3 regions of the Vibrio vulnificus NBRC 15645 genome follow, and region 3 is predicted to be linked to each of the others. Evidence: riboswitches for the same ligand, from Rfam matches in the RefSeq annotation. Region 3 holds a riboswitch; each other region holds the start of a gene.

Region 1 (9,786 bases), on a different replicon from region 3:
TTTGCTCAAAGACGTTGCTGATTATAACGGTACACATAGGATCCTCTATCGCGACAACGAAATTGGTAGAGGCGTTGCCACATTCACGCCACGTTCACTCACTAAGGATTCGAAGCAAGCAACTCTTGTTACAGATCTTGTTCTTACTGGATCTCAGGTGAAAAGAGCCTTAAAGTTCTATTTAATAGGTGAAGGTAGTAGGCCAAACGACAACTATTTTTATTTTACTGATGAAGATCATACAAATCTCTTTGATACATTCTCAGAGCTTGAAGTGCTTAATATTTGTACCGTTCTTTATACCAAAGATGCCATCGACAAAATACAAGAGGCACTGCAAATAATCTTAGGCAATCAGATAACTGTTAATGTTGTGCATGGAAGAGACATTGGCGACAATGCGTTTTTTGGTAGTACTACCAAAATAAATCAACATGAAAAGTCAATTATCATGGATTTATTACTTGATGAGTTCGCTTTATCTGACCTGTATGACCATCTATCCTACTCAGGTGCATACACTAAGTATAAAGATGAAAACGAAATCAATAAAATGAACCTTGTAGCGCGATATCAGTCTCTCCCAAAGAAATCATTTAGCTTTTTAACATGCAGCACTAAGCTAGAGGAACATTGCAAGCCATTTAACAGAATCTTAGAGTTAGCAGATAAATAGATCTTTCAAACTTAATTATTATCCGTGTTTAATTTATAAAATTGGACACGGATATATGCATCTACATAAAGAGACTACTGGAAACACTAACTTATTATCGCTTGCCGTTAATTTGCACTGGTTCCTGCTATTACCTAACCCTCTACGTAGACAATAAATTATTACAGGTCTTTCTTTTTACCTATCAAAGTATTTCCATACTTGAGTTAATTTATCTTTTGCCAATTGAGCATCGTTGCTGAGAAGTTTCTGTCTAAAAATAAGTTTATCACAAAAGGTGCCGCTATACTTTCGATTGACGAACCTGATTCAATGGCTTATGGTTAATGTGAATCACATTTGTTCAACCCTGACTTTAATGCATCAGGGTAACGTCCTGAGTTAAAAAGGATGTTTTTTAAGAAAGCAAGCTTAGATAGGGTTCAAATCCCTATCTCTCCGCCACTACATAGAAAGCCTGCAAAGTAATTTGCAGGCTTTCGTCATTTCTGACGTTTGAGAACTAGAAGGTATTTGCGTTAACCACCGATTGTGTACTAGTTTGGAACATTCACTTGTCATACCAATCTGGAAAATTAACTGTCAGGTCTATCCAGCTTCTCGAGCACATCTGTCTGACTCTGGCCGAACATTCCCAAAAACTCTTCCAAGCCCTACATACTTTGGAGACAATGTCTTCGTAATCCGCAAAAGATGGATTGGCGAGATAGTGTTGTCTTAACCCACTCCACACTTGTTCTATCGGGTTTAGCTCTGGAGAATAGGTTGGGAGCTTGATGATACTGACATTATCAAATGGCTCAGCAATGTCATTGGTATGCCAACCCGCGCCATCCATAATGACCACAGCGTGACGACCTTTTTCGGTCACCGCGGAGATCTACTTCAGATGCTCAACCATAATGTTCTTGTTAACCCAAGGAACGACCATTGCCTCGTCAATACCTCTAGCGGGACATACTGAGCCAAACAAATACGCATATTCAAACTGCTGCTTTTTTACCACTCTTGGTCTTGAGCTACGCTCAGTCCAAAGTCGAGTTGTCGTGTTTTGCTGGCCAACCCGTTCTTGGTTTCTCTTGTAGCCCTTCAAGCCCTTCTTCAAGGAATGTTTGTACCCATTGATTCACACTGGCTCTGCTTACCTTAAGGAACTTAGCCATTTGGGTTCGAGAGTGACCATCTTTAAAATGGGCCAATGCGAGCAATCGCATCTTCATTTGAATAGATTTTTGTTGGCTAGCAAGTTTTTTAAATCAAGGTTATTGAGACTGTCCATAGCGTCATTTATTACAAAGAAGTAACAGCCTCAATTAGATCATATTTTTAGTTATGTTGGTATGATAGATAGTTGAGAATGATTATTAATATTTGGTTAGACTTAGGCCAATTAATCAAATCAGTAGGCCACATATGGATATTTCTCGCCGCCGCTTTCTTCAAGCTTCATTGGCGTTTTCCGCATTAACGCTGCTCCCTGCGTGTTCACTGTCGCGTAGAGCGCCATTTCATCATGGTCGGTTTGTCTATGAGATGACTGCAGAACCGGCTACCGCTGAGGTGGTGCCTGGTTTTACTACGGATGTGCTCGCCTTTAATGGCGCTATTCCTGCCCCTACGATTCGTTGTCGACAAGGGGAAGAAGTGATCATTCACTTCACCAACAAACTCAACGAGCCAACCACAATCCATTGGCATGGTTTGCGTGTACCTATTGAGATGGATGGTGTTCCCTTTTTGAGTCAAAAACCCGTTATGCCAGGGGAGAGCTTTACTTATCGCTTTACTCCACCTGATGCAGGAACATTTTGGTATCACCCTCATATGAACAGCGTCAAGCAGCTAGGTATGGGGCTAGTTGGGTTAATCATTGTTGATGAAGCAGAGCCAGTTTCTTTTGATGAAGACCATGCTCTAATGCTTAAGCATTGGCATCTCAATGAGAAAGGTGAATGGAAATCGTTATTGGTCCCACGCTTAAGCGCCCGTATGGGAACTCCCGGTGAGTGGGGAACGGTGAATGGCGTCCATGAACCGACCTATCCGTTGAAAGCGAATGCGATGACGAGGCTGAGAATCGCAAATGTGGACAATACCATCACTTATCCTATCGCTATTGAAGGTGTGGATGCATGGGTTATAGCAATAGATGGAAACCCAATAAAAACCCCTTACAAGCTCTCTGAGCACAAGATTGGGCCTGGAATGAGGGTTGATGTCGGGTTAATGGCTCCAGGTGTTGGAGAGCGTTTCTATGTGCGACAAATGAAAGGGAAGTTTCCGTTTGCTCTTTGTGCATTTGAATCGGTCGAATCGGACCTATCTAACCAGAATACACTGCCAACATTGCCGCTCAATCCAATTGCGCCGTTAGATTTAGAAACGGCTGAACAAATTGATTTTGTCTTTGAATGGGAAGGGGCTGTTACTCCGATAGATAAATCTGGCCAAGCTCTGCCGACGTTTTGGTTGGTGAATAAACGTGCCTGGGAGGGGATGAGCCAAGATTCAATTCCGGCGCCGTTAGCAACGTTAGAGCGAGGGCGAACTTACATATTTAATCTTAAGAACGTGACGCAATATCATCATCCCATTCATTTGCATGGACACACATTTACTGTATTGGAATTAAATGGCCAGACCCTCGCAGAACCGTTTCATACTGATACTGTTTTGCTAGGCAAGAATGGCAGTGCCAAAGCGGGGTTTGTTGCGGATAACCCTGGTCGTTGGATGTATCACTGCCACGTGATTGAACATATGAAAACCGGATTGATGGGATACATTGAAGTAAAGTGACTCCTGTAACTTTTTAAATCTTGGCGATTTACGGATACGTTATCTAAATGAAATTATTGTTTTTTGTACTCGATCTCTGTGTGGATGTGGCTACAATGTGGCCATTAGATTTGTGAGGTTGCTATGAGTCAATTTGCGATTATGGGTTTCATCGCCTTGGGCGGCGCCTTTGGCGCTTGTTCTCGTTACTTAGTGTCAGAGCTCTGTGTTGTGTTGTTAGGCAGAGGTTTTCCATATGGTACGTTAACTGTAAACGTGGTCGGTTCCTTTATTATGGGGCTTTTGATTGCCGCGTTTGAAAGTGAGTTGCTGGCAACTGAGCCATGGCGACAAATAATCGGTTTGGGCTTTTTGGGGGCACTAACAACCTTCTCAACATTTTCGATGGATAACGTATTGCTGATGCAGCAAGGCGCATTTTTCAAAATGGGCTTAAACGTTGTGTTAAACGTGACTTTGAGTATTACTGCTGCTTGGGTAGGTTTCCAATTACTCAAATCGTGAAGCAATGAGCGAAATAGAGTTAAATTTTAAACAGGTCGGCTTGGTTTAACCAAGCCGATTTCATATAATCGCTTCACTTGTCGGAGTGCCTTAGGGCTGAGACCGTTTATTCGGGATCCGTTGAACCTGATCAGGTTAGAACCTGCGAAGGGAACAAGAGAAGATACTTGTACCAGTGCAAACTGGTGTCTTATCAAAGCTTGAATCCACAAATTGAATCTCTAAATTGTGTGTTCAACGCCTCTTGTCACAACTTTCCGCCAAGCATTTTTATCCAAAACCTTTTTATCCAGCATAACAAGAAAGGAAAAATGCTATGTCGAATCGCAAACAAGCGAGACTGGAAGCTAAACAATTCATCGATACACTCTCTGTGCAGCCGTATCCCAACTCCACCAAAGTGTATGTCGAGGGCTCTCGCTCAGACATTAGAGTGCCAATGCGCGAAATCTCCTTGGCTGACAGCCTAGTTGGCGGGACCAAAGAGGCGCCAATCTTTCAGCCAAATGAAGCGGTAAGAGTGTATGACACCTCGGGGGTCTACACGGACCCGACTCATCAAATCGACCTCTATAATGGCCTTCCTAAGTTAAGAGAAGAGTGGATTGCAGAGCGTGCCGATACCGAAGTCCTTGATGATGTCAGCTCGGTCTACACTAAAGAGCGCTTAGAAGATGAAACGCTGGATGAGTTGAGATATGGCAATCTGCCTCGCATTCGTCGTGCCAAAGCTGGCCATTGTGTCACTCAGTTGCATTATGCACGTAAGGGAATCATTACCCCAGAGATGGAATACATCGCTTTGCGCGAGAATATGGGACGCGCCAAATATCGAGATGAAGTTTTGACTCAGCAGCACGCAGGGCAAAATTTTGGTGCGAATCTACCTAAGGAAATTACCCCAGAGTTTGTGCGTCGTGAAGTAGCAGAAGGTCGCGCGATCATTCCTTCCAACATCAATCACCCAGAATCCGAACCGATGATCATCGGCCGCAACTTCCTTGTGAAAGTTAACGCTAACATTGGTAACTCATCGGTGACTTCGTCGATTGAAGAAGAAGTGGAGAAGTTGGTATGGGCGACTCGTTGGGGCGGTGATACGGTGATGGATTTGTCGACCGGGAGAAACATTCACGAAACTCGGGAATGGATTCTACGCAACAGCCCAGTTCCGATTGGAACCGTGCCTATGTATCAAGCACTAGAGAAGGTCAATGGCGTTGCTGAGAACCTTACGTGGGAAGTGATGCGTGATACGCTGATCGAGCAGGCTGAGCAGGGTGTGGATTACTTTACGATTCACGCGGGTTTGCTGCTGCGCTATATCCCAATGACGGCGAAACGCGTGACAGGCATTGTATCGCGTGGCGGCTCGATTATCGCTAAGTGGTGTTTAGCACATCATCAAGAGAGTTTCCTCTATACCCATTTCCGCGAGATCTGTGAGATTTGTGCGAAGTACGATGTAGCGCTTTCATTAGGCGATGGTTTGCGTCCTGGCTCGATTGCCGATGCCAATGATGAAGCGCAGTTTGCGGAGCTCAGAACGTTAGGGGAGTTAACCAAAATCGCGTGGGAATACGATGTCCAAGTGATTATCGAAGGTCCTGGGCATGTACCGATGCACATGATTAAAGAGAACATGGATGAGCAGCTCAAGCATTGTCATGAGGCACCATTCTATACCTTAGGTCCACTGACCACCGACATTGCCCCTGGCTATGACCACATTACTTCTGGGATTGGTGCGGCCATGATTGGTTGGTATGGCTGTGCCATGCTTTGCTACGTAACGCCAAAGGAGCACTTAGGTCTACCCAATAAAGAAGATGTGAAAACCGGCTTGATAACCTACAAACTGGCTGCGCACGCGGCGGATTTGGCCAAAGGGCACCCGGGCGCGCAAGTTCGCGACAACGCATTGTCTAAAGCTCGCTTTGAATTCCGTTGGCAGGATCAATTTAATCTCTCGCTCGACCCCGATACGGCACGTGCATTCCACGATGAAACCCTGCCACAAGAGTCGGGCAAGGTTGCGCATTTCTGTTCGATGTGTGGCCCCAAATTCTGCTCGATGAAGATTTCGCAAGAAGTTCGTGAGTATGCTAAAGGGCAACAGGCTGAGGAAGGACAGGCGATAGCAGTGAAGCTGTTGGATGACCCATTGGAAGGGATGAAACAAAAGTCCGCGGAATTCAAAGCGTCGGGTTCGGAGTTGTACCACCCCGCAGTGAGTCATGAAGAAGTCGCAGAGGGTTAACAATGAGACTGCTGATTCCTTCTGCCATTATTGAGCTGACGGGAGAAATTCAGCAGTGTTTGCTCTTGGCAAAGCAGCAAGGCTTTGCCATTGACCATATAGAGTTGGGCGTTAGCCCAACTCGTACACTGCAACTGATTTCTTCAGCCAAAACGGTCGTATTCGAAACGGATCTTACCCATAACGACAGTCGTCATCTCGGCGCGTATGACTTTGCGCTTCATTATCATCATTCGCTTGCTCTCACAGACGTATTCACCTATTTGGGCTCAGGTCGCAATGCCAAGACTCTGTTGATCAATTTGCAAGGGGAGCAAGGAGAAGTGTTCGATGTGTGGCGACATCCTTTAGCCGATGAAACTCGCGCACTACGATATTCATTACTCCCAAACTATCCTCAGAACAATAGTGTGGAATCGAACTATCGACATTTGGCGTGGGTGGTCACGCTCAGCGCACTTGATTTTCCAATCGAAGATTGCCTGACTTTGGCACGTGCGATGTTGAATGTTTCACGTGAAACATGGGTGTCGGATTTTGCTTTGTTTCCTACTCCAGTGTTGCGCCTGGATGAGCTCGGTATCTTACCAAGCCACAGTATTGAAGCGTTAACAAAAGCGTTTCCGCGGATTAGCGCTCAACAGTTAGGGCTCTATCCCGTGGTTGACGATGTCAGTTGGATCGAGAAGTTATTGCCTATAGGAATTAAAACGGTCCAATTGCGGATTAAAGATCCAAACCAAACCGATTTAGAGCAACAGATTGTGCGTGCGATACAGCTAGGCCGACATTATGGTGCACAAGTCTATATCAACGACTACTGGCAGCTAGCGATTCAGCATCAAGCCTATGGTGTGCATCTAGGGCAGGAAGATTTGCAAGTGGCCGATTTAGCCGCCTTGGCGAATGCAGGTATTGCACTAGGGTTATCTACGCATGGCTATTATGAGCTGTTACGCATTGTACAACTTCAGCCCAGTTATATTGCATTAGGGCACATTTTCCCTACCACCACCAAACAGATGCCTTCATTGCCGCAAGGGCTGGTGAGGCTAAAACTCTATCAGCAACTGATTGATACCATGCCTTATGATGAGTCCATCACCGGCGTTCCCACGGTCGCCATTGGTGGTATCGATCAAACCAATGCGGCGACGGTATGGCGATGTGGAGTCTCTTCACTAGCCGTGGTGCGAGCGATCACTTTGGCGAAAGACGTGAAGGCAGCAATAGACCACTTCAAGCAAGTCATGGTCTCTAATGCAACGCTTGCGCGTTTCGACTCAGTATCTACGCATAGTCTTGAGCCAACAAGCGAGGCCAATCATGTTGAATGATCGGCTCTTTACTCGTTATCAAAGACAAATTGCATTAACGGAAATCGGTGAGTCGGGTCAGGCCAACTTACTTCAAGCACATGTATTGATCATTGGTTGCGGTGGTCTGGGTAACGCAGCGGCGCTCTATTTGGCTGCGGCGGGCGTCGGCCATTTGGTGTTGGTTGATGATGATGTGGTCGAAGAGAGTAATTTGCAGCGTCAAATTGCCTTTCGTCAGCAACATCTCGCCAGTCTCAAAGTGGATGCACTGGCAGAGCAGTTGAAGCAACTCAATGCAGAATTACGTGTTCGCACCATTGATAAGCGTTTGAATGAGCAGCGTCTCAACTTGGAAGTGATGTTGGCGGACATCGTGCTCGATTGTACGGACAACTTTCCAACACGCCAGTTGATCAACCAAGCCTGCCTGAATCAATGCACGCCTTTGGTGTCTGCCTCGGCAATTGGTTGGAAAGGGCAATTTATCGCGTTTGACTTTGGCTCACGCCACTCAATCCAAGCGAAACAAGATGCCTCTTCGACAACGACGTCAGTAAACCCTCCGTGCTACCACTGCCTTTTTCCATTTGCAGAGAATCCCACGCAGAGCAAGTGCAGCGATGCAGGGGTGATAGGCCCTGTTGTGGGGCTAATGGGAAATTATCAAGCAATCGCAACGATTCAAAAGCTGGCAACGGGAAGGTTTAAAACCGCTTGCCATCAGTTGCATCTGTTTGATGGGCTCACGTTAAGCTGGCAGCAGTTAGCGGTAGTGAAAGATCCAAGTTGCCGCGTTTGTCAGGTTCAGAAACAGGAATCAAGCAATGAACACCATAGCCATTAGCATCAACGGCGAAAGCTACGAGGTGCCAACCAACGCGACGTTGGCATCCATCATTGAGCATCTCTCACTGCCTCACTTGGGTTGTGTTTTTGCAATCAATAATCAAGTTGTCCCACACAGCGAATGGCAAACCAAAACGCTCAGTAGTGGTGATGCTATCTCACTATTTCAGGCAATTGCTGGAGGATAAGCGCATGCTCAAAATCGCAGACAAACAATTTCATTCTCGCTTGTTCACGGGCACCGGCAAATTTGCTAACAGCCAATTGATGTCACAAGCCATCAAACAATCGGGTTCACAGCTTGCTACTATGGCGTTGAAAAGAGTGGATATCCACGATCAGCAAGATGACATCTTGTCGCCACTGTTGTCAGCGGGGGTTAATTTACTACCCAATACCTCCGGCGCCAAGAATGCCAAAGACGCCATTTTTGCGGCGCATTTAGCGCGTGAAGCATTGGGCACTAATTGGCTTAAATTGGAAATTCATCCCGACCCGAAATACCTGATGCCTGATCCGATTGAAACATTAGCGGCGGCAGAGCAGCTGGTAAAAGACGGCTTTGTGGTGTTGCCTTATTGTCATGCTGATCCGGTCTTGTGTAAGCGATTGGAAGAAGTGGGTTGCGCTGCCGTCATGCCATTGGGTGCGCCAATTGGCTCGAACAAAGGTTTGGTTTCGCAGGACTTCCTACAAATCATCATCGACCAAGCGAGCGTGCCGGTCGTGGTGGATGCCGGGATTGGCGCGCCGTCTCATGCTGCTTATGCGATGGAACTGGGTGCCGATGCGGTACTAGTGAATACCGCGATTGCCGCTGCGCGCAATCCCATCGCCATGGCCCTTGCATTCAAATTGGCGGTAGAGGCAGGGCGTTTGGCTTATGAGTCGGGGCTTGCTGGCAAAGTGTCGCACGCAGTGGCATCCAGCCCTTTGACCTCTTTTCTCGATGACTGCCTTTCTTAGCAAGAGAAAGTGCGTCTGTTGACCGGAGCAACATCATGAGTTTCGTTGAACATTTTAATCAGCTCAATTGGGACGATATTAGGTTATCGATCTACGCCAAAACTGCGTTCGATGTCGAGCGAGCGCTGAGCAAAAACAAACTCGATTTGGAAGACTTTAAAGCGCTGATTTCGCCAGCTGCGGAGAACTATATAGAAGTGATGGCGCAGCGTTCTTATGCGTTAACCCGTAAACGCTTTGGCAATACGTTGTCGCTCTATATACCACTGTATCTTTCTAATCTCTGTGCCAATGCGTGTACCTATTGTGGCTTCTCAATGGAGAATCGCCTAAAACGCCGCACGCTCACGATGCAAGAAATTGATGCAGAAATTGCGGCGATTAAGGCAATGAAGTTTGACAGCGTTTTATTGGTG
Region 2 (9,786 bases), on a different replicon from region 3:
CAAAGTGGCTAACAAAAAGCGCCTGCTGTTGCAGGCGCTTTGTCTCATTCTTTAGGCTTCGTCACGGTGAATTTCTAAAAACTCTTCGACTTTTTTCACCATATTGGTGGAGCCGACGAAGAAAGGCACGCGTTGATGTAATTCCGTTGGTTTGATATCGAGGATGCGTTTTATGCCATCTGAGGCCAACCCGCCTGCTTGTTCAATCAAAAAGGCCATCGGGTTGCATTCATACAGCAAACGCAGCTTACCCTGAGGGTGGCTTTGTGTGCTTGGGTAAAGATAAATACCGCCCTTAAGCAGGTTGCGATGGAAATCCGCCACGAGCGAGCCGATGTAGCGAGAGGTGTAAGGACGGCCATCTTCTGGCACATTTTCCTGGCAATACTTAATGTATTTCTTCACGCCCATTGGGAAGCGAATGTAGTTGCCTTCGTTAATCGAGTAGATCTTGCCATCTTTCGGGATCATCATATTTTCGTGCGACAGACAGAAGGTGCCGAGTGATGGATCGTAGGTGAAACCATTCACGCCATTGCCCGTGGTGTATACCAACATGGTGGAAGAGCCGTAAATGATGTAACCCGCAGCCACTTGTTTGTGCCCTGGCTGCAAGAAGTCTTCTTGAGTGGGAGGGGTGCCAATAGGGGAAACTCGACGGTAAATAGAGAAAATGGTGCCGACAGAAACGTTAACGTCGATGTTTGACGACCCATCAAGAGGGTCCATCAACACCACGTATTTGGCGTTTTTGTTGAGCTCTTTATTAAAAGCAACCGCCTCATCTTCTTCTTCACTCGCTACGCCACACACTTGGTCGCGTGCTTCGAGTGCCGATTTGAATTTTTCATTCGCATAGACGTCCAACTTTTGTTGAACTTCGCCTTGTATATTCTCTACTCCTGCCGCGCCTGTGATATCAACGAGACCCGCTTTGTTGATTTCACGGTTAACGATTTTGGCCGCCAAGCGAATCGACGACAAAAGAGAAGAGAGATCACCGCTAGCGTGGGGGAAGTCCGCTTGTTTCTCAACAATGAACTCGCCAAGGGTGCGCATTCCAGACATGTTATTTCCTTAAACTTCGCTGAATAATGTTGGGGGAGTTTGAGCGGCATCTCTTGATGGATGTGACGAAGGTTATCGTTTGCGCTCCCAATAAGTTTAAGGTTTAGATCTTATTAATGGTAATGAAGTAACCGACGCAGATCTCAATTTGTATGTCGAATGAAACCGGTTGATTACACGGAAGAGTTCGATAAAAAGTGGCTGAAAAAACAGCGTTTGCTTCAACCCAACAGCAAAAACTGAGCGGCATGTGGCACAAGGCCAACAATGCTGCTCGCTTTTCTAACGGTTATCATGATAATGAGAACGAGAAAAAACAGTCTGATGGCAGGATTCAATTTATGCATATTCATATCTTGGGAATTTGTGGCACTTTCATGGGTGGTGCTGCAATTTTAGCGCGACAGTTGGGCCACAAAGTGACCGGCTCTGACGCCAATGTTTACCCACCAATGAGCACCTTGCTCGAGTCTCAAGGTATTGAAATTATTGAAGGCTTTGACCCTTCTCAACTCAATCCTGCGCCAGACTTGGTGGTAATTGGCAATGCCATGAGCCGTGGTAACCCTTGTGTTGAATATGTGTTGAATCACAACCTGCGTTATACCTCTGGGCCGCAGTGGCTGCAGGAGTTTTTGTTGCATGACCGCTGGGTGCTCGCGGTATCGGGCACGCATGGCAAAACCACTACCTCGAGCATGCTGGCGTGGATTTTGGAAGATTGTGATTACCAGCCGGGATTTCTTGTTGGTGGCGTGCTCGGTAACTTCGGTGTCTCCGCGCGTTTAGGCGAAAGCATGTTTTTTGTCGTTGAAGCCGACGAATATGACAGTGCTTTTTTCGACAAGCGATCTAAGTTTGTGCATTACCATCCTCGCACCTTGATCATGAATAACTTAGAGTTTGATCATGCAGACATCTTTGATGATCTTGAAGCGATCAAGCGACAATTCCACCACTTAGTGCGTACTGTTCCTGGTAATGGGCGTATTTTGGCGCCCAAGCAAGACGTCGCATTAGCGGATGTGTTGTCACGAGGCTGCTGGAGTGATCAGGAGTTTTCCGGTCAAGATGGAGAGTGGCAAGCGGTCAAACTCAGCAAAGATGGTTCACACTTTGAAGTGTGGCTGCAGGGTGAGCAAGTGGGCACGGTGCAATGGGACTTAGTCGGTGATCATAATGTCGATAATGCGTTGATGGCGATCGCCGCGGCGCGTCATGTGGGTGTGACGCCTGATCTGGCTTGTGAGGCACTAGGGCGCTTTATCAATACCAAGCGTCGCTTAGAGCTGAAAGGGGAAGTCAATGGTGTGGCGGTGTATGACGATTTTGCCCATCACCCAACTGCGATTGAACTGACGCTCGCTGGTTTACGTAATAAGGTGGGCGATAAGAAAATCATCGCGGTACTGGAGCCACGCTCAGCCACCATGAAACGTGGTGTGCACAAAGAGACTTTGGCGGCCTCACTCAAGCAGGCGGATGAAGTGTTCCTTTACCAACCAGAGTCAATTGCTTGGTCGGTGCAGGACGTGGCGGCTCAATGTCAGCAACCCGCATTCACCAGTGATAACATTGACCAGTTTGTGGCGAACATTGCGCAGCGCGCCGAGGCAGGAACACAGATTTTGGTCATGAGCAATGGCGGTTTTGAGGGTATTCACGGTAAATTACTGACCGCTTTAGAGAAATCAACGCGCTAGAAAATACATACATTAGATGAGCATGAGAAACCAAGAAAAATCGATCACGTTAGCCTTTACTGGCGCCTCTGGCGCGCCTTATGGGCTACGTTTATTACAGCAATTACTGGCGGCAGACTACCGTGTCTACCTGCTGATCTCTTCTGCGGCAAGAGTGGTGTTGGCTACCGAGCATGGTCTCAAACTGCCAGCCAATCCTGACGCCGCGCAACAAGCGCTAGTGAAGCATCTGGGTTGTCCTGCCGACAAGCTGGTGGTATGCGGTAAAGACGATTGGTTCTCGCCAGTGGCTTCTGGCTCGGCCGCACCGAAGCAGATGGTGGTTTGCCCTTGCTCGGCAGGGAGTGTAGCGGCGATTGCTCATGGCATGTCAGACAATTTAATTGAGCGTGCCGCTGATGTGGTGATGAAAGAGCGTGGCCAATTGATTTTGGTGGTGCGTGAAACGCCCTTTTCGACCTTGCATCTTGAAAACATGCACAAGCTTTCGCAGTTAGGTGTCACTATCATGCCCGCCGCGCCGGGTTTCTATCATCAACCTCAGTCGATAGACGATCTGATTGATTTTATGGTCGCGCGTATCTTGGATCATCTCGGCATTGAACAGGTTTTGGTGCCGCGTTGGGGATACGATCATCGCAATGATGGTGACTCTGTATAGCCAAGCGAAGGCATTCCGATTACAATCCGAACCACTCATCGGGGAGCTTATCTGTTTGCACATTGGTGCATTACAGAGGCTGAGATTAGGCCTGTGCCTAGGACCCGTAAACCTGAACCAGATAATGCTGGCGTAGGAATTGAGTCGGGATTAATTTGCAAGGACGATTAACACCTACCTCAAGCCTGTGCCGCTCAACTCATGTCAAATGGAGAGCGAGCCGTGAAACACACTCTAAACCTGATAGCCCTAGCGTCAATCACTTCAATGATTGGCGTCTCTTCTTCTGCACTTGCGGCGGATAAAACCTTAACCATTTACACCTACGATTCTTTTGCCTCCGATTGGGGCCCAGGCCCGACGGTCGAAAAAGCATTTGAAGCGCAGTGTGGCTGCGATGTGAATTTTGTCGCGCTGGACGATGGGGTATCGATTCTCAACCGCTTGCGTTTAGAAGGCAGCAATACCAAAGCGGATATTGTTTTAGGTTTGGACAATAATTTGATGGCAGAAGCCAAAGCCACAGGCTTACTTGCACCACATCAAGTGAACACCCAAGCGCTGTCATTACCAAATGGTTGGGCTGACGACACATTTATTCCTTACGACTACGGTTACTTTGCGTTTGTTTACAACAAAGACAAACTGGCGAATCCACCAAAAAGCTTAAAAGAGCTGGTGGAATCACGTGATGATCTGAAAGTCATCTACCAAGACCCTCGCACTTCTACGCCCGGTCAAGGTTTGATGCTGTGGATGAAGTCGGTGTATGGCGATGACGTGACGGGCGCATGGCAGCAATTGGCGAAGAAAACTGTGACGGTCACGAAAGGTTGGTCGGAAGCGTACTCGATGTTCCTCAAAGGGGAATCGGATATGGTGCTCTCTTACACTACCTCACCGGCGTACCACCTGATTGCTGAAAATGACGCACAATTTGCAGCGGCAGATTTTAGCGAAGGTCACTACATGCAAGTGGAAGTCGCCGCAAAAGTGAAAAGCAGCTCAAATCAAGCGTTAGCCGATCAGTTTATGCGTTTCATTTTAAGTGATGAGTTCCAAGGGGCAATGCCTACGGGCAACTGGATGTACCCAGTGACCAACGTGACGCTGCCAGAGGGCTACGGCAGTTTAACGGTGCCTGAGAAGGCATTGAGTTTCAGTGCAGAAGAGGTGGCGAAGCAGCGTAAAGCTTGGATTCGCGAATGGCAAAGCGCGTTGACGTTTTAAGGCGTAGCATTGAATTCGGTTCCTAAATTGGGCATTGGGGTCGCGATGATCATCGCGACCTTTGTTGTTTCTGCTCTCTCGGCGCTCTTGTTGGCGACGCCGACGCTGGATCTCACTGCGGTATGGCAAGATCCTTATTACCGCCATGTTACGCAATTTAGTTTTCTTCAAGCGACGTTGTCGATGCTGCTGAGTGTCAGTTTGGCGCTTCCCGTCGCACACGCCTTGTCTCGGCGACATTTTGTTGGCCGTTCATTATTGCTCAAATTGTTTGCGTCCACCTTGGTGCTGCCAGTATTGGTTGGCGTGTTTGGCTTGTTGGCCATTTATGGGAACAGTGGTTGGTTGGCGAGTATATTGGCAAGCTTTGACGCCAAATTGCCCTTTTCTATCTATGGATTGAGCGGCATTTTGCTCGCGCACGTGTTTTTCAATTTACCGTATGCGGCGCGATTGCTGCTGCAAACCTTAGAGTCGATTCCGGCAGAGCAGCATAAACTGGCGGCTCATCTTGGTATGAACAGTTGGCAGAAGTTTCGTTGGGTCGAATGGCCGCGATTGCGTCAGCAACTGCCACATGTGTGTGGCTTGGTGTTCATGCTTTGCTTCACCAGCTTTGCCGCGGTGATGGCATTGGGCGGTGGGCCAAAATCGACCACGATTGAACTGGCCATCTATCAAGCGATTAAGTTCGATTTTGATTTGCAATCGGGGGCGTTGCTCGCGATTTGGCAGATGCTGCTGTGCACGGTTTTGGTTCTGAGCATCCAACGTTTCACTAAGCCATTACCTGTTAGTGTTGGCAGCCAGCAAAGGCTTGAACCTATCACACCACCAAGCGGGTTGCAGAACATTTGGGACGCGATATGGATAGCCCTCGCATGTCTACTCGTCATACCGCCGCTTTTGATGGTGGTCATTAGTGGTCTCAACAGCAAACTGCCCGAAGTGATAAGCGATGGACGTTTTTGGTCGGCAATGTGGGCGTCGTTTCGCGTTGCGCTTGGTGCGGCCAGTTTGGCTGTGGCTGCCGCTATTACCATCTTATTGACTAGCCGTGCTTGGCGACTTCGAGCTCAGAGACATCGAGCAGACGGCATTGAAATGATTGGCACTATTATTTTGGTAACGCCAGGTTTGGTGGTGAGTACTGGGTTGTTTTTATTGCTGCGCAGTTTTGCAGATGTGTTCAGTTTGGCGCTGTTGATCGTCATCCTCGTCAACAGTTTGATGGCATTACCCTACGCGATTAAAACGCTCGCTCAGCCGATGCTGCATTGCGAGCAGCAGTATCAATACTTGGCTGCTACATTGGGCTTAAGTGGGTGGAATCGTTTTAAAATCGTTGAGTGGCGCGCACTGCGTAAACCTTTCGCCAATGCGTTTGCGCTCTGTTTTATGTTTTCCATTGGCGATTTGAGCGCAATTGCCTTATTTGGTAGCCAAGATTTTCGTACCTTACCGCTCTATCTGTACCAGTTACTCGGCAGTTATCAAATGGAGGCAGCAGCGGTGGTGTCACTCACGTTATTGCTGCTGAGTGTCGGCTGTTTTGCCCTGAGTGAGTCTTTACTCAGCACCAAATCGAATCAACATCAGGAGAAGTCACCATGCTAACGCTGCAACAGGTGCATTATTACTATCATCAAGACCTGTTTGCTTTTGATTTAGAGGTCGAAGCAGGCAGTATTGTGGCGTTGATGGGGCCAAGTGGGGCAGGAAAGTCCACCTTGCTGGCGCTGCTGGCAGGGTTCATCGCGCCTCAGTCGGGTCGCATGGCATTGGAGGGGCGTTTGCTCAATACGCTTTCTCCTGCGCAGCGCCCTTTCTCGATGTTGTTTCAAGAACACAATTTGTTTGCTCATCTTACGGTGCGTGACAACATTGCGTTGGGATTGCATCCCGGTTTGAAACTGACGTCACAGCAACAAAAGCAAGTGGAGCAAGCGGCAAAGCAGGTTGGCATTGGAGCCTATTTAGATCGGCTGCCAGAGCAGCTCTCTGGTGGTCAGCGACAGCGAGTGGCCCTTGCGCGTTGTTTTGTCCAGCCCAACCCAATTTGGTTACTGGATGAGCCGTTTTCCGCGCTCGATCCCGTCTTGCGTGAAGAAATGCTCTCGCTCGTCAAACAGCTGGCACAAGAGCGCGCCATTACGGTATTGATGGTGACGCATCATTTAAGTGATGCACGTGCCATTGCTAGCCATTTTGCCTATATCGACAAGGGTACCATTGCCGCGCATGGACCCATTACAAGCCTCAATGAAAAGCACAGCCACCCTGAGTTGGTAGAGTTCTTCCAAGCCGCAGTATGATAGATAAAAGCGGCAACGATCTGTTGTGGTGCAGAGATAAAAAAGGTTGGCAGTGAGCCAACCTTTGTTTCTGATCTTTTACAGCGTCGCTATTACTGTTTTAGCTCGTTTTCGATCGAGTCTGAAACCGCATCATCATTAAGCTGTTTTAAGATCTGGAAGATTTCACGGTAGGCCTTTGGTGGCTTATTCGCTTGCTTCTCTTTCGTTGCCATACGGGCTAGCTGGCGTAGGCGTTGGCGATCCGCGTCAGGGTAAAGGGCAACCACATCATCAATTGCACTGTCACCTTGCTCAACAATACGTTCACGCAGCGTTTCTAGCTTGTGTAGCACGGCGGTGTTTTGCGAGTGCTTGTTACGGATTTTGTCCAGCGCCGCTTGAATTGGCTCTGGATCTTCTTGGCGCATCACTTTACCAATGTATTGCAACTGGCGACGACGGGCCTCGTTTTTGAAACGCTGCGCATCTTTGATTGCATCAAGTAACTCTTCGCTGATTGGGAACTTAGCCAATACCGAAGGTTTGAGTTCCACTAGCTCTTCACCCAACTTCTGTAGCGCGTCCATGTCACGCTTCATTTCAGACTTGCTGACGAGGATGTACTCTTCTTCAGGTTCCCATGGCGCTTTTTGGTTTTTACGGGCCATCTTTTCTGCCTATATCACTTTCTCAAAATAAGATTAGCCCTATTTTAACAAGAATCGTGGGGAGAAAGCGAAATTCTTGTTATTCTTATGCCATTACAAATCAAAGATGATTGAGATATGGATGTAAAACAGCAAGTTGCTCAGCAAAGAGTTGAGCTCGAAGCCGCGGTTGCCAAAGCGCTCGCGCTGGCAGCGCAACATAGCGATGGTGCTGAAGTTGCGATCAACAAAACCACGGGCTTAAGTGTTTCGACTCGCATGTGTGAAGTAGAAAACGTCGAGTTTAACAGTGATGGCGCTTTAGGCATTACGGTTTATCGTGGTCAGCGTAAAGGCAGCGCGTCGACATCGGATCTCAGTGAGAAAGCGATTGAACAGACCGTCTTAGCAGCATTGGATATTGCGCAATACACGTCAGAAGATCCTTGCGCGGGGCCCGCTCCTGCTGAGTTGATGGTGAAAGAGATTCCGGATTTAGATCTCTTCCATCCAGATACGCCCGATCCCGATTATGCGGCGAAAATGGCCATTGCTGCTGAAGATCATGCGCTTAACTACAGCGATAAAATTAAGCAGAGTGATGGCGCGAGTTACGACAGCCATTACGGCGTTCGCGTCTACGGCAACAGCCACGGTTTATTGGCAAGTTATGCCTCGAGTCGCCACAGCATCAGTTGTTGTGTGATTGGTGAAGGCAAAAATGGCGAAATGGAGCGCGACTACAGCTACACTGTCGCTCGTCATCGTGATGACATGTTGCGCCCTGAACAAGTCGGTCGCGAAGCGGCGCAGAAAACCATTGAACGTTTAGATGCCCGCAAGCTAAAAACGGGCAAATACCCGGTGATGTTTGCCGCAGATGTGGCAACTGGGCTTATCGGTCATTTAGTGATGGCGATCAGTGGCGGTAACTTGTATCGCAAATCGTCTTTCTTACTTGATCATTTAGGCAAGCAAGTGCTGCCTGAGTGGTTCAATATCTCTGAGCGCCCGCATATTCTGCGTGGTTTGGCATCGAGCCCATTCGACAGTGAAGGGGTTTACACGCAAGATCGCGAAATCATCACCGATGGTGTGCTCGCCACTTATCTGCTGACCAGTTACGCCGCGCGTAAAATGAATATGACGCCAACGGGTCATGCGGGGGGGATTCACAACTGGTTTGTGCAATCGACAGGGCAAGATTTCCAACAAATGCTCAAAGAGCTGGGTACGGGTTTACTCGTGACCGAAGTGATGGGGCAAGGTGTGAATGTGGTGACTGGCGATTACTCACGTGGCGCGGCGGGTTTCTGGGTGGAAAATGGCGAGTTGCAATTCCCAGTATCAGAAATCACCATTGCGGGTAATTTGAAAGAGATGTTCCAGCAAATCGTTGCCGTTGGTAGCGATGTAGAGACGCGCTCACAAATTCAAACCGGTTCTATTTTATTGCCATCGATGAAGATTGCGGGCGAATAACCGCGATTGCGGCATTCGTTAAGAGATGAAAAAAAGGTTGCTCAGTAAGCAACCTTTTTTGTTTTGTTTTGTTTTGTTTCTATTCTGCTTTTTATTTTGATAGCGTCAGGTCGTTAAATCAAAATGGTGGCAAGACCTAAAAACACCGATAAACCAATCACATCCGTGACGGTGGTCAGCGCCATACCGCCCGCTAAGGCTGGGTCAATGTTCATCTTCTTGAGTAGGATAGGGATGGTTACCCCAGCAATGCCCGCGACAATTAAGTTGGTCATCATTGCGGCAGAAATGATGCCGCCGAGTAGCCAGTTACCTTTCCAAGCGACCACGATACCACCGATGATCAACGCCCATAACACCCCGTTGAGAAAACCGATCGCCGCTTCTTTCATCAACAGTTCACGTTTGTTGGCATCACCGATATGACCGAGCGCCAAACCACGGATCACCAGTGCAACCGTTTGGTTGCCTGCCACGCCGCCCATGGAGGGAACAATGGTCATCAATACCGCAATGGCCGCCATCTGATCAAGGGTCGCTTCAAACATGTTGGAAACCGACGCGGCCGCTAAGGCGGCAAGCACATTCGCTCCGAGCCAAATACTGCGTTTACGCGCCGATTTAACCACGGGAGCAAAGGTGTCTTCATCATCGTTCAAACCCGCCATACTCATCATCGAGTGTTCGGCATCTTCACG
Region 3 (9,786 bases):
CTGATATTCAACAGCTGCACAACCGTCTTGATGCTTGCCAGCGTAAACTAGACGCAGCCCGTTCTCGTGGCGATCATGAAATGATCAGCAAATTTACCGATGAAGTGGACCAAGTTAGCAAGAAACTCTCTCAGCTCAAGCACAAACAAAGCTACGAGCGTAACAAAGAGCGCAAGAGTATTCTCGACTTACCTTTCTCTCGTGAGATCACCAAAGCAGAACAAGCCGATATAGGTAAACTGAAAAAAAGCGTCAAAGGACTAGTGATCGTCCACCCAATGACCAAAATGGGTAAAGAACTGCGTTTGGAAGTCATGACTGGCTTTGCACCTAAACCATTTTAAGTTGCTCTACATATATGACTGTAGATAAGGCCTGAGATGATTCTCAGGCTTTTTATTTGTCTGTTACTTTTCAGTGACTATAACGCCACTCACTCATCTCGATAGCCCAAAATTTCGAGCTTAGATTGCCATCATGCTAAGTGCGCTTAACATGGAGATTAGGGATTCTTTGAAGTTACGATAATCTGCCTTCAATGTGACAACTCACTTCAGGACGAGACACAAAGTCATTTCAAGCCAACATTCAAACGTCAGAAATGACGAAAGCCTGCAAATTACTTTGCAGGCTTTCTATGTAGTGGCGGAGAGATAGGGATTTGAACCCTAGGTACGCTATTAACGTACGCCGGTTTTCAAGACCGGTGCTTTCAACCACTCAGCCATCTCTCCACAAATTGTCCTAAAACTTAGTCTTACTTAAATAATGCTAGGTTTTAGTTTTGCTCTCAGACATTAACAATCTAAAAGCGGTAAGTAAGCCTGGCGATGTTCTACTCTCACATGGGGAAACCCCACACTACCATCGACGCTATTTCGTTTCACTTCTGAGTTCGGAATGGGTTCAGGTGGGTCCAAAACGCTATGGTCGCCAAGCAAATTCTTGCTTTTACTTTCAGCTTTTTCTAAAAACTGAAGGCAAAAAATCTGGAAAGCTGTTTATGTTCTCTACACATTCAATTCGTTCTTGCTTTGAGTCCATCAAAACCCTTTGGGTGTTGTATGGTTAAGCCTCACGGGCAATTAGTACAGGTTAGCTCAACGCCTCACAGCGCTTACACACCCTGCCTATCAACGTTCTAGTCTCGAACAACCCTTTAGGATACTTAAAGTATCAGGGAAGACTCATCTCAGGGCTCGCTTCCCGCTTAGATGCTTTCAGCGGTTATCGATTCCGAACTTAGCTACCGGGCAATGCGTCTGGCGACACAACCCGAACACCAGAGGTTCGTCCACTCCGGTCCTCTCGTACTAGGAGCAGCCCCCTTCAATCTTCCAACGCCCACGGCAGATAGGGACCGAACTGTCTCACGACGTTCTAAACCCAGCTCGCGTACCACTTTAAATGGCGAACAGCCATACCCTTGGGACCGACTTCAGCCCCAGGATGTGATGAGCCGACATCGAGGTGCCAAACACCGCCGTCGATATGAACTCTTGGGCGGTATCAGCCTGTTATCCCCGGAGTACCTTTTATCCGTTGAGCGATGGCCCTTCCATTCAGAACCACCGGATCACTATGACCTGCTTTCGCACCTGCTCGAACCGTCATTCTCGCAGTTAAGCGGGCTTATGCCATTGCACTAACCTCACGATGTCCAACCGTGATTAGCCCACCTTCGTGCTCCTCCGTTACTCTTTGGGAGGAGACCGCCCCAGTCAAACTACCCACCAGGCACTGTCCGCAACCCCGATTAGGGGCCAACGTTAGAACATCAAACATACAAGGGTGGTATTTCAAGGACGGCTCCAACGCAACTGGCGTCACGTCTTCAAAGCCTCCCACCTATCCTACACATGTAGGTTCAATGTTCAGTGCCAAGCTGTAGTAAAGGTTCACGGGGTCTTTCCGTCTAGCCGCGGGTACACTGCATCTTCACAGCGATTTCAATTTCACTGAGTCTCGGGTGGAGACAGCGTGGCCATCATTACGCCATTCGTGCAGGTCGGAACTTACCCGACAAGGAATTTCGCTACCTTAGGACCGTTATAGTTACGGCCGCCGTTTACCGGGGCTTCGATCAAGAGCTTCGCTTGCGCTAACCCCATCAATTAACCTTCCGGCACCGGGCAGGCGTCACACCGTATACGTCATCTTACGATTTTGCACAGTGCTGTGTTTTTAATAAACAGTTGCAGCCACCTGGTATCTGCGACTCTCGTCAGCTCCATCCGCAAGGGACTTCACCATCAAGAGCGTACCTTCTCCCGAAGTTACGGTACCATTTTGCCTAGTTCCTTCACCCGAGTTCTCTCAAGCGCCTTGGTATTCTCTACCCGACCACCTGTGTCGGTTTGGGGTACGATTCCTTACAATCTGAAGCTTAGAGGCTTTTCCTGGAAGCATGGCATCAATGACTTCACTACCGTAGTAGCTCGACGTCGTGTCTCAGCCTTAAGAGTATCCGGATTTACCTAAACACTCAGCCTACGCACTTGAACCTGGACAACCGTCGCCAGGCCCACCTAGCCTTCTCCGTCCCCCCATCGCAATTGTAAGAAGTACGGGAATATTAACCCGTTTCCCATCGACTACGCTTTTCAGCCTCGCCTTAGGGGTCGACTTACCCTGCCCCGATTAACGTTGGACAGGAACCCTTGGTCTTCCGGCGGGGAGGTTTTTCACCCCCCTTGTCGTTACTCATGTCAGCATTCGCACTTCTGATACCTCCAGCATGCTTTACAACACACCTTCAACGGCTTACAGAACGCTCCCCTACCCAATGTTCAAAGAACATTGCCGCAGCTTCGGTTTACAACTTAGCCCCGTTACATCTTCCGCGCAGGCCGACTCGACTAGTGAGCTATTACGCTTTCTTTAAATGATGGCTGCTTCTAAGCCAACATCCTAGCTGTCTAAGCCTTCCCACATCGTTTCCCACTTAGCTGTAATTTGGGACCTTAGCTGGCGGTCTGGGTTGTTTCCCTCTCCACGACGGACGTTAGCACCCGCCGTGTGTCTCCCGGATAGTACTTACTGGTATTCGGAGTTTGCAAAGGGTTGGTAAGTCGGGATGACCCCCTAGCCTTAACAGTGCTCTACCCCCAGTAGTATTCGTCCGAGGCGCTACCTAAATAGCTTTCGGGGAGAACCAGCTATCTCCGAGTTTGATTGGCCTTTCACCCCTAGCCACAAGTCATCCGCTAATTTTTCAACATTAGTCGGTTCGGTCCTCCAGTTGATGTTACTCAACCTTCAACCTGCCCATGGCTAGATCACTCGGTTTCGGGTCTATATCCAGAGACTATGGCGCCCAGTTAAGACTCGGTTTCCCTACGGCTCCCCTAGATGGTTAACCTTGCCACTGAATATAAGTCGCTGACCCATTATACAAAAGGTACGCAGTCACACCACGAAGGTGCTCCTACTGCTTGTACGTACACGGTTTCAGGTTCTATTTCACTCCCCTCACAGGGGTTCTTTTCGCCTTTCCCTCACGGTACTGGTTCACTATCGGTCAGTCAGGAGTATTTAGCCTTGGAGGATGGTCCCCCCATATTCAGACAGGATAACACGTGTCCCGCCCTACTCGATTTCACTGAACATGCATCGTCAACTACGGGACTATCACCCTGTATCGTCGGACTTTCCAGACCGTTCGTCTAACACATGTAAAGCTTAAGGGCTAATCCAATTTCGCTCGCCGCTACTTTCGGAATCTCGGTTGATTTCTTTTCCTCGGGGTACTTAGATGTTTCAGTTCTCCCGGTTCGCTTCATTGAGCTATGTATTCACTCAATGATACTGGCTTATGCCAGTGGGTTTCCCCATTCGGAAATCGTAGACTCAAGTGGCTGTTACTGCCTCATCTACGCTTATCGCAAGTTACTACGTCCTTCATCGCCTCTGACTGCCAAGGCATCCACCGTGTACGCTTAGTCACTTAACCATACAACCCCAAAGGGTCTTTGTTAAACAACCAAAGTTGCTATCTCATTATTTGAATGAGCGAGATAGCGTTGATTTTGCCGGACTCAATTTCGAATAGTCACTTAACAGTGACATTCCCAAGAACACTTGAATGTGTTTGTTGGTGTTTGTCTTAAAGACAAACATTGAGAACTTTACAAACAACAATAAATTGTTGTTTTGTCAGCTTTCCAAATTGTTAAAGAGCAATGCAATTCTCTATGAGAAACACACTTTTTAAAGACTTTCAGCGTCGAAAAATCAACCACAGACATAAAGAAGGTGGTTTTCATTAAGAAACACTAAAAATATTTAAAGAGTGGTGGGCGATACCGGGTTCGAACCAGTGACCCCTGCTTGTAAGGCAGGTGCTCTCCCAACTGAGCTAATCGCCCATTGCGTTCAAGAATGGTGGAGCTATGCGGGATCGAACCGCAGACCTCCTGCGTGCAAGGCAGGCGCTCTCCCAGCTGAGCTATAGCCCCAACTCTTGAAGTAATGGTGGGTCGTGCAGGATTCGAACCTGCGACCAATTGATTAAAAGTCAACTGCTCTACCGACTGAGCTAACGACCCATGGTATCCCGTAGGGGAGTCGAACCCCTGTTACCGCCGTGAAAGGGCGGTGTCCTAGGCCTCTAGACGAACGGGACACTAAGATACTCTAAACTTTCTAAACCATATCAATCTGTGTGAACACTCATCGCAATAATCATCGTATAAGGAGGTGATCCAGCGCCAGGTTCCCCTAGCGCTACCTTGTTACGACTTCACCCCAGTCATGAACCACAAAGTGGTGAGCGTCCTCCCGAAGGTTAAACTACCCACTTCTTTTGCAGCCCACTCCCATGGTGTGACGGGCGGTGTGTACAAGGCCCGGGAACGTATTCACCGTGGCATTCTGATCCACGATTACTAGCGATTCCGACTTCATGGAGTCGAGTTGCAGACTCCAATCCGGACTACGACGCACTTTTTGGGATTCGCTCACTTTCGCAAGTTGGCCGCCCTCTGTATGCGCCATTGTAGCACGTGTGTAGCCCTACTCGTAAGGGCCATGATGACTTGACGTCGTCCCCACCTTCCTCCGGTTTATCACCGGCAGTCTCCCTGGAGTTCCCGACATTACTCGCTGGCAAACAAGGATAAGGGTTGCGCTCGTTGCGGGACTTAACCCAACATTTCACAACACGAGCTGACGACAGCCATGCAGCACCTGTCTCAGAGTTCCCGAAGGCACTCCAGCGTCTCCGCTAGATTCTCTGGATGTCAAGAGTAGGTAAGGTTCTTCGCGTTGCATCGAATTAAACCACATGCTCCACCGCTTGTGCGGGCCCCCGTCAATTCATTTGAGTTTTAATCTTGCGACCGTACTCCCCAGGCGGTCTACTTAACGCGTTAGCTCCGAAAGCCACGGCTCAAGGCCACAACCTCCAAGTAGACATCGTTTACAGCGTGGACTACCAGGGTATCTAATCCTGTTTGCTCCCCACGCTTTCGCATCTGAGTGTCAGTATCTGTCCAGGGGGCCGCCTTCGCCACCGGTATTCCTTCAGATCTCTACGCATTTCACCGCTACACCTGAAATTCTACCCCCCTCTACAGTACTCTAGTCTGCCAGTTTCAAATGCAGTTCCGAGGTTGAGCCCCGGGCTTTCACATCTGACTTAACAAACCACCTGCATGCGCTTTACGCCCAGTAATTCCGATTAACGCTCGCACCCTCCGTATTACCGCGGCTGCTGGCACGGAGTTAGCCGGTGCTTCTTCTGTCGCTAACGTCAAATGATAGTGCTATTAACACTACCACCTTCCTCACGACTGAAAGTGCTTTACAACCCGAAGGCCTTCTTCACACACGCGGCATGGCTGCATCAGGCTTGCGCCCATTGTGCAATATTCCCCACTGCTGCCTCCCGTAGGAGTCTGGACCGTGTCTCAGTTCCAGTGTGGCTGATCATCCTCTCAGACCAGCTAGGGATCGTCGCCTTGGTGAGCCTTACCTCACCAACTAGCTAATCCCACCTGGGCATATCCTGACGCGAGAGGCCCGAAGGTCCCCCTCTTTGAGCCGAAGCTATCATGCGGTATTAGCCATCGTTTCCAATGGTTATCCCCACATCAGGGCAATTTCCCAGGCATTACTCACCCGTCCGCCGCTCGCCACCCGAGAAACAAGTTTCTCTGTGCTGCCGCTCGACTTGCATGTGTTAGGCCTGCCGCCAGCGTTCAATCTGAGCCATGATCAAACTCTTCAATTAAAAGTTTTTTGAAGCTTTCGCTTCGGCTCAATGAATACTGAATAAATTGACTGTGCCGATACTTAGTATCGTTTTGGTCACTCAGTTCATTGATAAATCTTTTGGATTATCATCAACGAGTGCCCACACAGATTGATAGGTTTATATTGTTAAAGAGCTTTGCTTTTCGAGAAGTTTTTCTCTCAAAGCGGAGGTGCATTCTAGCGAGTTAATTTGAAGAGTCAAACACTTTTTCAAATTTATTTTCTCAGAAGCTTTTACCTCACCCGACGTTGCTGAGGCCTTACGCCGTCTGCCGTGTCGGTGGATGCGCATTATAGGGAAGGCAGTTTCTTTGGCAAGTGCTTTTCGATAAAAAATGTCATAAACCCGTTCGCATGCGCAAACAATGAACAAACGGTTATTTTTCTTGATTCCATGTTAAGAAAAAGCATCTATTTTCGTCAGAAATCGTTCAACCAAGCATCTTGGAAATCGGATACATTGAGTACTCTGTGGCTTTCTTCCCACTGATGAATCCTTTCCAGCTCATTCAATACACTCTTTATTGTCAGTGTATTGTTGTCTAACTCGAACACTTGCTGCTGAGTTTGATAGTAGAACTTGAGAATGGTTATTGCTTTCTCATTGTGTTCGTTGTGTGCAGCATTCTTGAGGATATTCAATTTTCGATAGATCTTTAAATGAGTCTGTTTGAGCTTCCACACATACAAGAGCTCATCAAAATAGCGATGTGTCTTTATTTGATTCATTATTGAAAGCGTACTGACAAACGCTATTAGTACTCCTAAAAGATTCCAAACAAAATTGCCCGTCGATTCGCCTTCTACAATCTCTGTGTTGCCAAATAGGGCAATCAACAATGTACTAAATGCAATGGCAGAACAAGCAAAAGCCAGTAGAAATGCCACTATCACCATGTTCCCTTTCTTTCTATATTCTTCTTTATTTATTTGACGCACGAATACCGCCCTCCTTCTTTTAGTGCCAGACTAGTTTAACCAAGCAATACGCACTCGCAACGTTTCCTTTGTAAGCTTTCTCTCAATCGCTCTCTCTTTCACTCTACACTTTGATAGCAGCATGACTCGCAACAGACTATTTGTTGGGTATATACTCCGTGCATTCGAATTCACTGCAAAGGTCTATCATGCGTACATTTGTATTACGCGCACGCGCTGCGCCGACAAACAGTCGAGCGTTATTAGAAGGGGTCGGTAACGAGGCTCATACTGAGATTCTTGCACATACTCTGATGAACACGATGTTTGTCGCACAGTCACATCGCCAAGATGTTGTCGTTCATCTGGTTTTAGAGAGTACCAAAGACTTTTCGCGTACGATTACCATTCACTCTAACGAAGTTTCAAACGTGGGTGGCTTCCACGAGGCAAACTTGTTGAACATTGTTGTTCGTGCGCTTGATGCTTCTACGGGTATGGGCAAAGAAGAACTAAGAAATGTCGAACCAGGTGTGACCGTTCGTACAATTAGCTTTGAACGATTGGTCCAGCAGTTGGCTGAAGACCATCAGCTATATATGTTGGAAAAGAAAGGCGAGTTTGTTCGCGACATTAAGTTTGCCGCCAATCCTTGTTTTTTACTTACTGACCATATTCCGATGCCAAAGAAAACTTTTAACAGTCTGAAGCGTCTCGGAACGCAAAACATTAGCCTTGGCCCTAAAATGTTGTTTGCCTCCCAATGCGTCACTCTGATTCAAAATGAATTGGATCTGCAGGAATAAATGCGAAGGGCTCATTAGAGCCCTTTTTCTTGCTCAAAATTCATCATTGGCGTTCTCTATCCCAATCAAGACGTAGATAACACTCCAAGTGTCTTTGTTCCCTTGAATACTCGCTTGCGTCGAGTTCAATTACTGATATCATTTTTGCCAACATAGTCGGGGAGCCTTATCGGCTGAGATCGCTACGCGAGACCCGTTGAACCTGATTCAGTTAATACTGACGTAGGGAACTATTACGCGCATATCGCTTTCTGCTTTATGCGTTGGTATACCAATATAGTTGGTAATATTGTTGGTATAGACAGTTCCTGTACGTCTTGTTCTAGGATACAAGATGCTACTTACTTCAACTACTCAATCTCTTATTCCATGCGTTCTCACCATTGCCGGTTCTGACAGTGGGGGTGGAGCAGGTATACAAGCCGATATAAAAGCCATTTCAGCCACGGGCAGTTACGCAAGCTCAGTGATCACTGCCATCACCGCGCAAAATACGATGGGCGTTAATGCCGTATTTCCGATCCCTACCGAGTTTGTTGCAGCGCAGCTGGATGCCGTTTTCAGCGATCTCAATATTCAAGCGGTTAAAATTGGTATGCTTGCAGACCGTCATATTATTCGATTGGTTGCCGAAAAAATTCGCCAATATTCGCCAGCGAAAGTGGTACTCGACCCCGTGATGATCTCCACCAGCGGCCACGCGTTATTACAACCAGATGCGATCGCCGCACTGAAGGAGCACTTGATTCCACTGGCAGATATCGTGACGCCGAATATCCCTGAATATGTGGCACTCACCGGAATGCCCATCCCTAACACTGAGCAAGAGATGATCTCGAGCGTCGAAAGTTTAAAAGCGCTGAACTGCCCTGCCATCTTATTAAAAGGCGGGCATTTGTATAATGAGTCCCACAGTAGCGATCTTTTGATCACGCCACAGTTTTGTGAATTCATCCGTAGCAAACGCCACTCTACACGCAACACCCACGGTACTGGCTGCACGTTATCTTCAGCCATCGCGTCTTATTTGGCTCAAGGTCATCGCTTACACAAGGCTGTCTTTTTGGCCAAGCAATACATATCACAGGCGATCGCTCATGCCGATGAGCTATCCGTTGGTCAAGGTCATGGCCCCGTCAATCACTTCTTTGCAGGACACATGAACGTCCGCTAGAAAAGGCCTCCATCGTCATCTTTTGCTCGGGAGTAAGTGCTGTCCCATGGCCTACAGTCACTACCCAGCGCTACCGAGCTTAGAACCCATCTCGAAATAATTGACAGATGCTTGATACTTTCATCTTGCACACTCACCTATAATGGCGGTTTTTCTTCACAAGCTTTCTCGATGAAAACAGTATTCACACCAAAACGTTACTCACTAGTCGCTCTTTCGTGTTTCGCAGCTTTGCTGACTTTAGTTACTTGGTTTGCCTCAGGTATTGATTTGAGGTCTCCTGTACCAGATTTTCTTGGTCTCACTTTTACCCTAGTGACCGATTCCGCTGGCAGTAAAGGCTTTGCTATTACACTGGTCGCTTTAAGCTTGCTGGTTTTACGTCAACACTCTGGACGATATTTTGTTGTGGGTCGATTTGCTGTACTAGCACTTATGCTGGTTTTAAGTTTTGCTGGAAAAACGGGATTAAAGCAACTCACAGAGTCACCCCGCCCCTACACCGAATGGATGGCTTCTGAACATTTAGTTGATACCCCACAAGCATTCTACAATCTCGATGCGACTCAACAAGTAACACTAGTAAAGACACAGGAAGAAACGATCAGTCCATGGCGTTTGCAACATTGGGAA

The links. A riboswitch is a leader RNA that binds a small molecule or an ion and turns the genes downstream of it on or off. The one in region 3 is predicted to bind thiamine pyrophosphate.
Region 1: linked by a shared signal. The riboswitch ahead of thiC (phosphomethylpyrimidine synthase ThiC) and the one ahead of thiD (bifunctional hydroxymethylpyrimidine kinase/phosphomethylpyrimidine kinase) in region 3 are both predicted to bind thiamine pyrophosphate.
Region 2: linked by a shared signal. The riboswitch ahead of thiB (thiamine ABC transporter substrate binding subunit) and the one ahead of thiD (bifunctional hydroxymethylpyrimidine kinase/phosphomethylpyrimidine kinase) in region 3 are both predicted to bind thiamine pyrophosphate.

What each region holds. Positions count from the first base shown of each region.
Region 1 covers NZ_CP012881.1:1,430,594-1,440,379, reverse strand. Annotated here, with positions in the region: gene AOT11_RS06640 (TOTE conflict system archaeo-eukaryotic primase domain-containing protein) at 1-676, shown strand, start outside; partial or broken gene AOT11_RS06635 (IS630 family transposase) at 1,227-1,955, opposite strand; gene AOT11_RS06630 (multicopper oxidase family protein) at 2,090-3,475, shown strand; gene crcB (fluoride efflux transporter CrcB) at 3,599-3,979, shown strand; TPP riboswitch at 4,051-4,149, shown strand; gene thiC (phosphomethylpyrimidine synthase ThiC) at 4,296-6,239, shown strand; gene AOT11_RS06615 (thiamine phosphate synthase) at 6,242-7,576, shown strand; gene AOT11_RS06610 (HesA/MoeB/ThiF family protein) at 7,566-8,402, shown strand; gene thiS (sulfur carrier protein ThiS) at 8,383-8,592, shown strand; gene AOT11_RS06600 (thiazole synthase) at 8,597-9,370, shown strand; gene thiH (2-iminoacetate synthase ThiH) at 9,406-9,786, shown strand, end outside.
Region 2 covers NZ_CP012881.1:1,181,332-1,191,117, reverse strand. Annotated here, with positions in the region: gene fbp (class 1 fructose-bisphosphatase) at 52-1,068, opposite strand; gene mpl (UDP-N-acetylmuramate:L-alanyl-gamma-D-glutamyl-meso-diaminopimelate ligase) at 1,410-2,771, shown strand; gene AOT11_RS05375 (flavin prenyltransferase UbiX) at 2,788-3,432, shown strand; TPP riboswitch at 3,462-3,588, shown strand; gene thiB (thiamine ABC transporter substrate binding subunit) at 3,655-4,662, shown strand; gene thiP (thiamine/thiamine pyrophosphate ABC transporter permease ThiP) at 4,672-6,279, shown strand; gene thiQ (thiamine ABC transporter ATP-binding protein) at 6,273-6,977, shown strand; gene yjgA (ribosome biogenesis factor YjgA) at 7,070-7,627, opposite strand; gene pmbA (metalloprotease PmbA) at 7,745-9,088, shown strand; gene mgtE (magnesium transporter) at 9,202-9,786, opposite strand, start outside.
Region 3 covers NZ_CP012882.1:148,548-158,333, forward strand. Annotated here, with positions in the region: gene AOT11_RS16465 (YibL family ribosome-associated protein) at 1-344, shown strand, start outside; tRNA gene AOT11_RS16470 (tRNA-Ser) at 644-734, opposite strand; rRNA gene rrf (5S ribosomal RNA) at 823-938, opposite strand; rRNA gene AOT11_RS16480 (23S ribosomal RNA) at 1,065-3,952, opposite strand; tRNA gene AOT11_RS16485 (tRNA-Val) at 4,293-4,367, opposite strand; tRNA gene AOT11_RS16490 (tRNA-Ala) at 4,382-4,457, opposite strand; tRNA gene AOT11_RS16495 (tRNA-Lys) at 4,472-4,547, opposite strand; tRNA gene AOT11_RS16500 (tRNA-Glu) at 4,549-4,624, opposite strand; rRNA gene AOT11_RS16505 (16S ribosomal RNA) at 4,692-6,232, opposite strand; gene AOT11_RS16510 (DUF3087 family protein) at 6,676-7,194, opposite strand; gene trmY (tRNA (pseudouridine(54)-N(1))-methyltransferase TrmY) at 7,383-7,979, shown strand; TPP riboswitch at 8,127-8,225, shown strand; gene thiD (bifunctional hydroxymethylpyrimidine kinase/phosphomethylpyrimidine kinase) at 8,314-9,153, shown strand; gene AOT11_RS16525 (phosphatase PAP2 family protein) at 9,325-9,786, shown strand, end outside.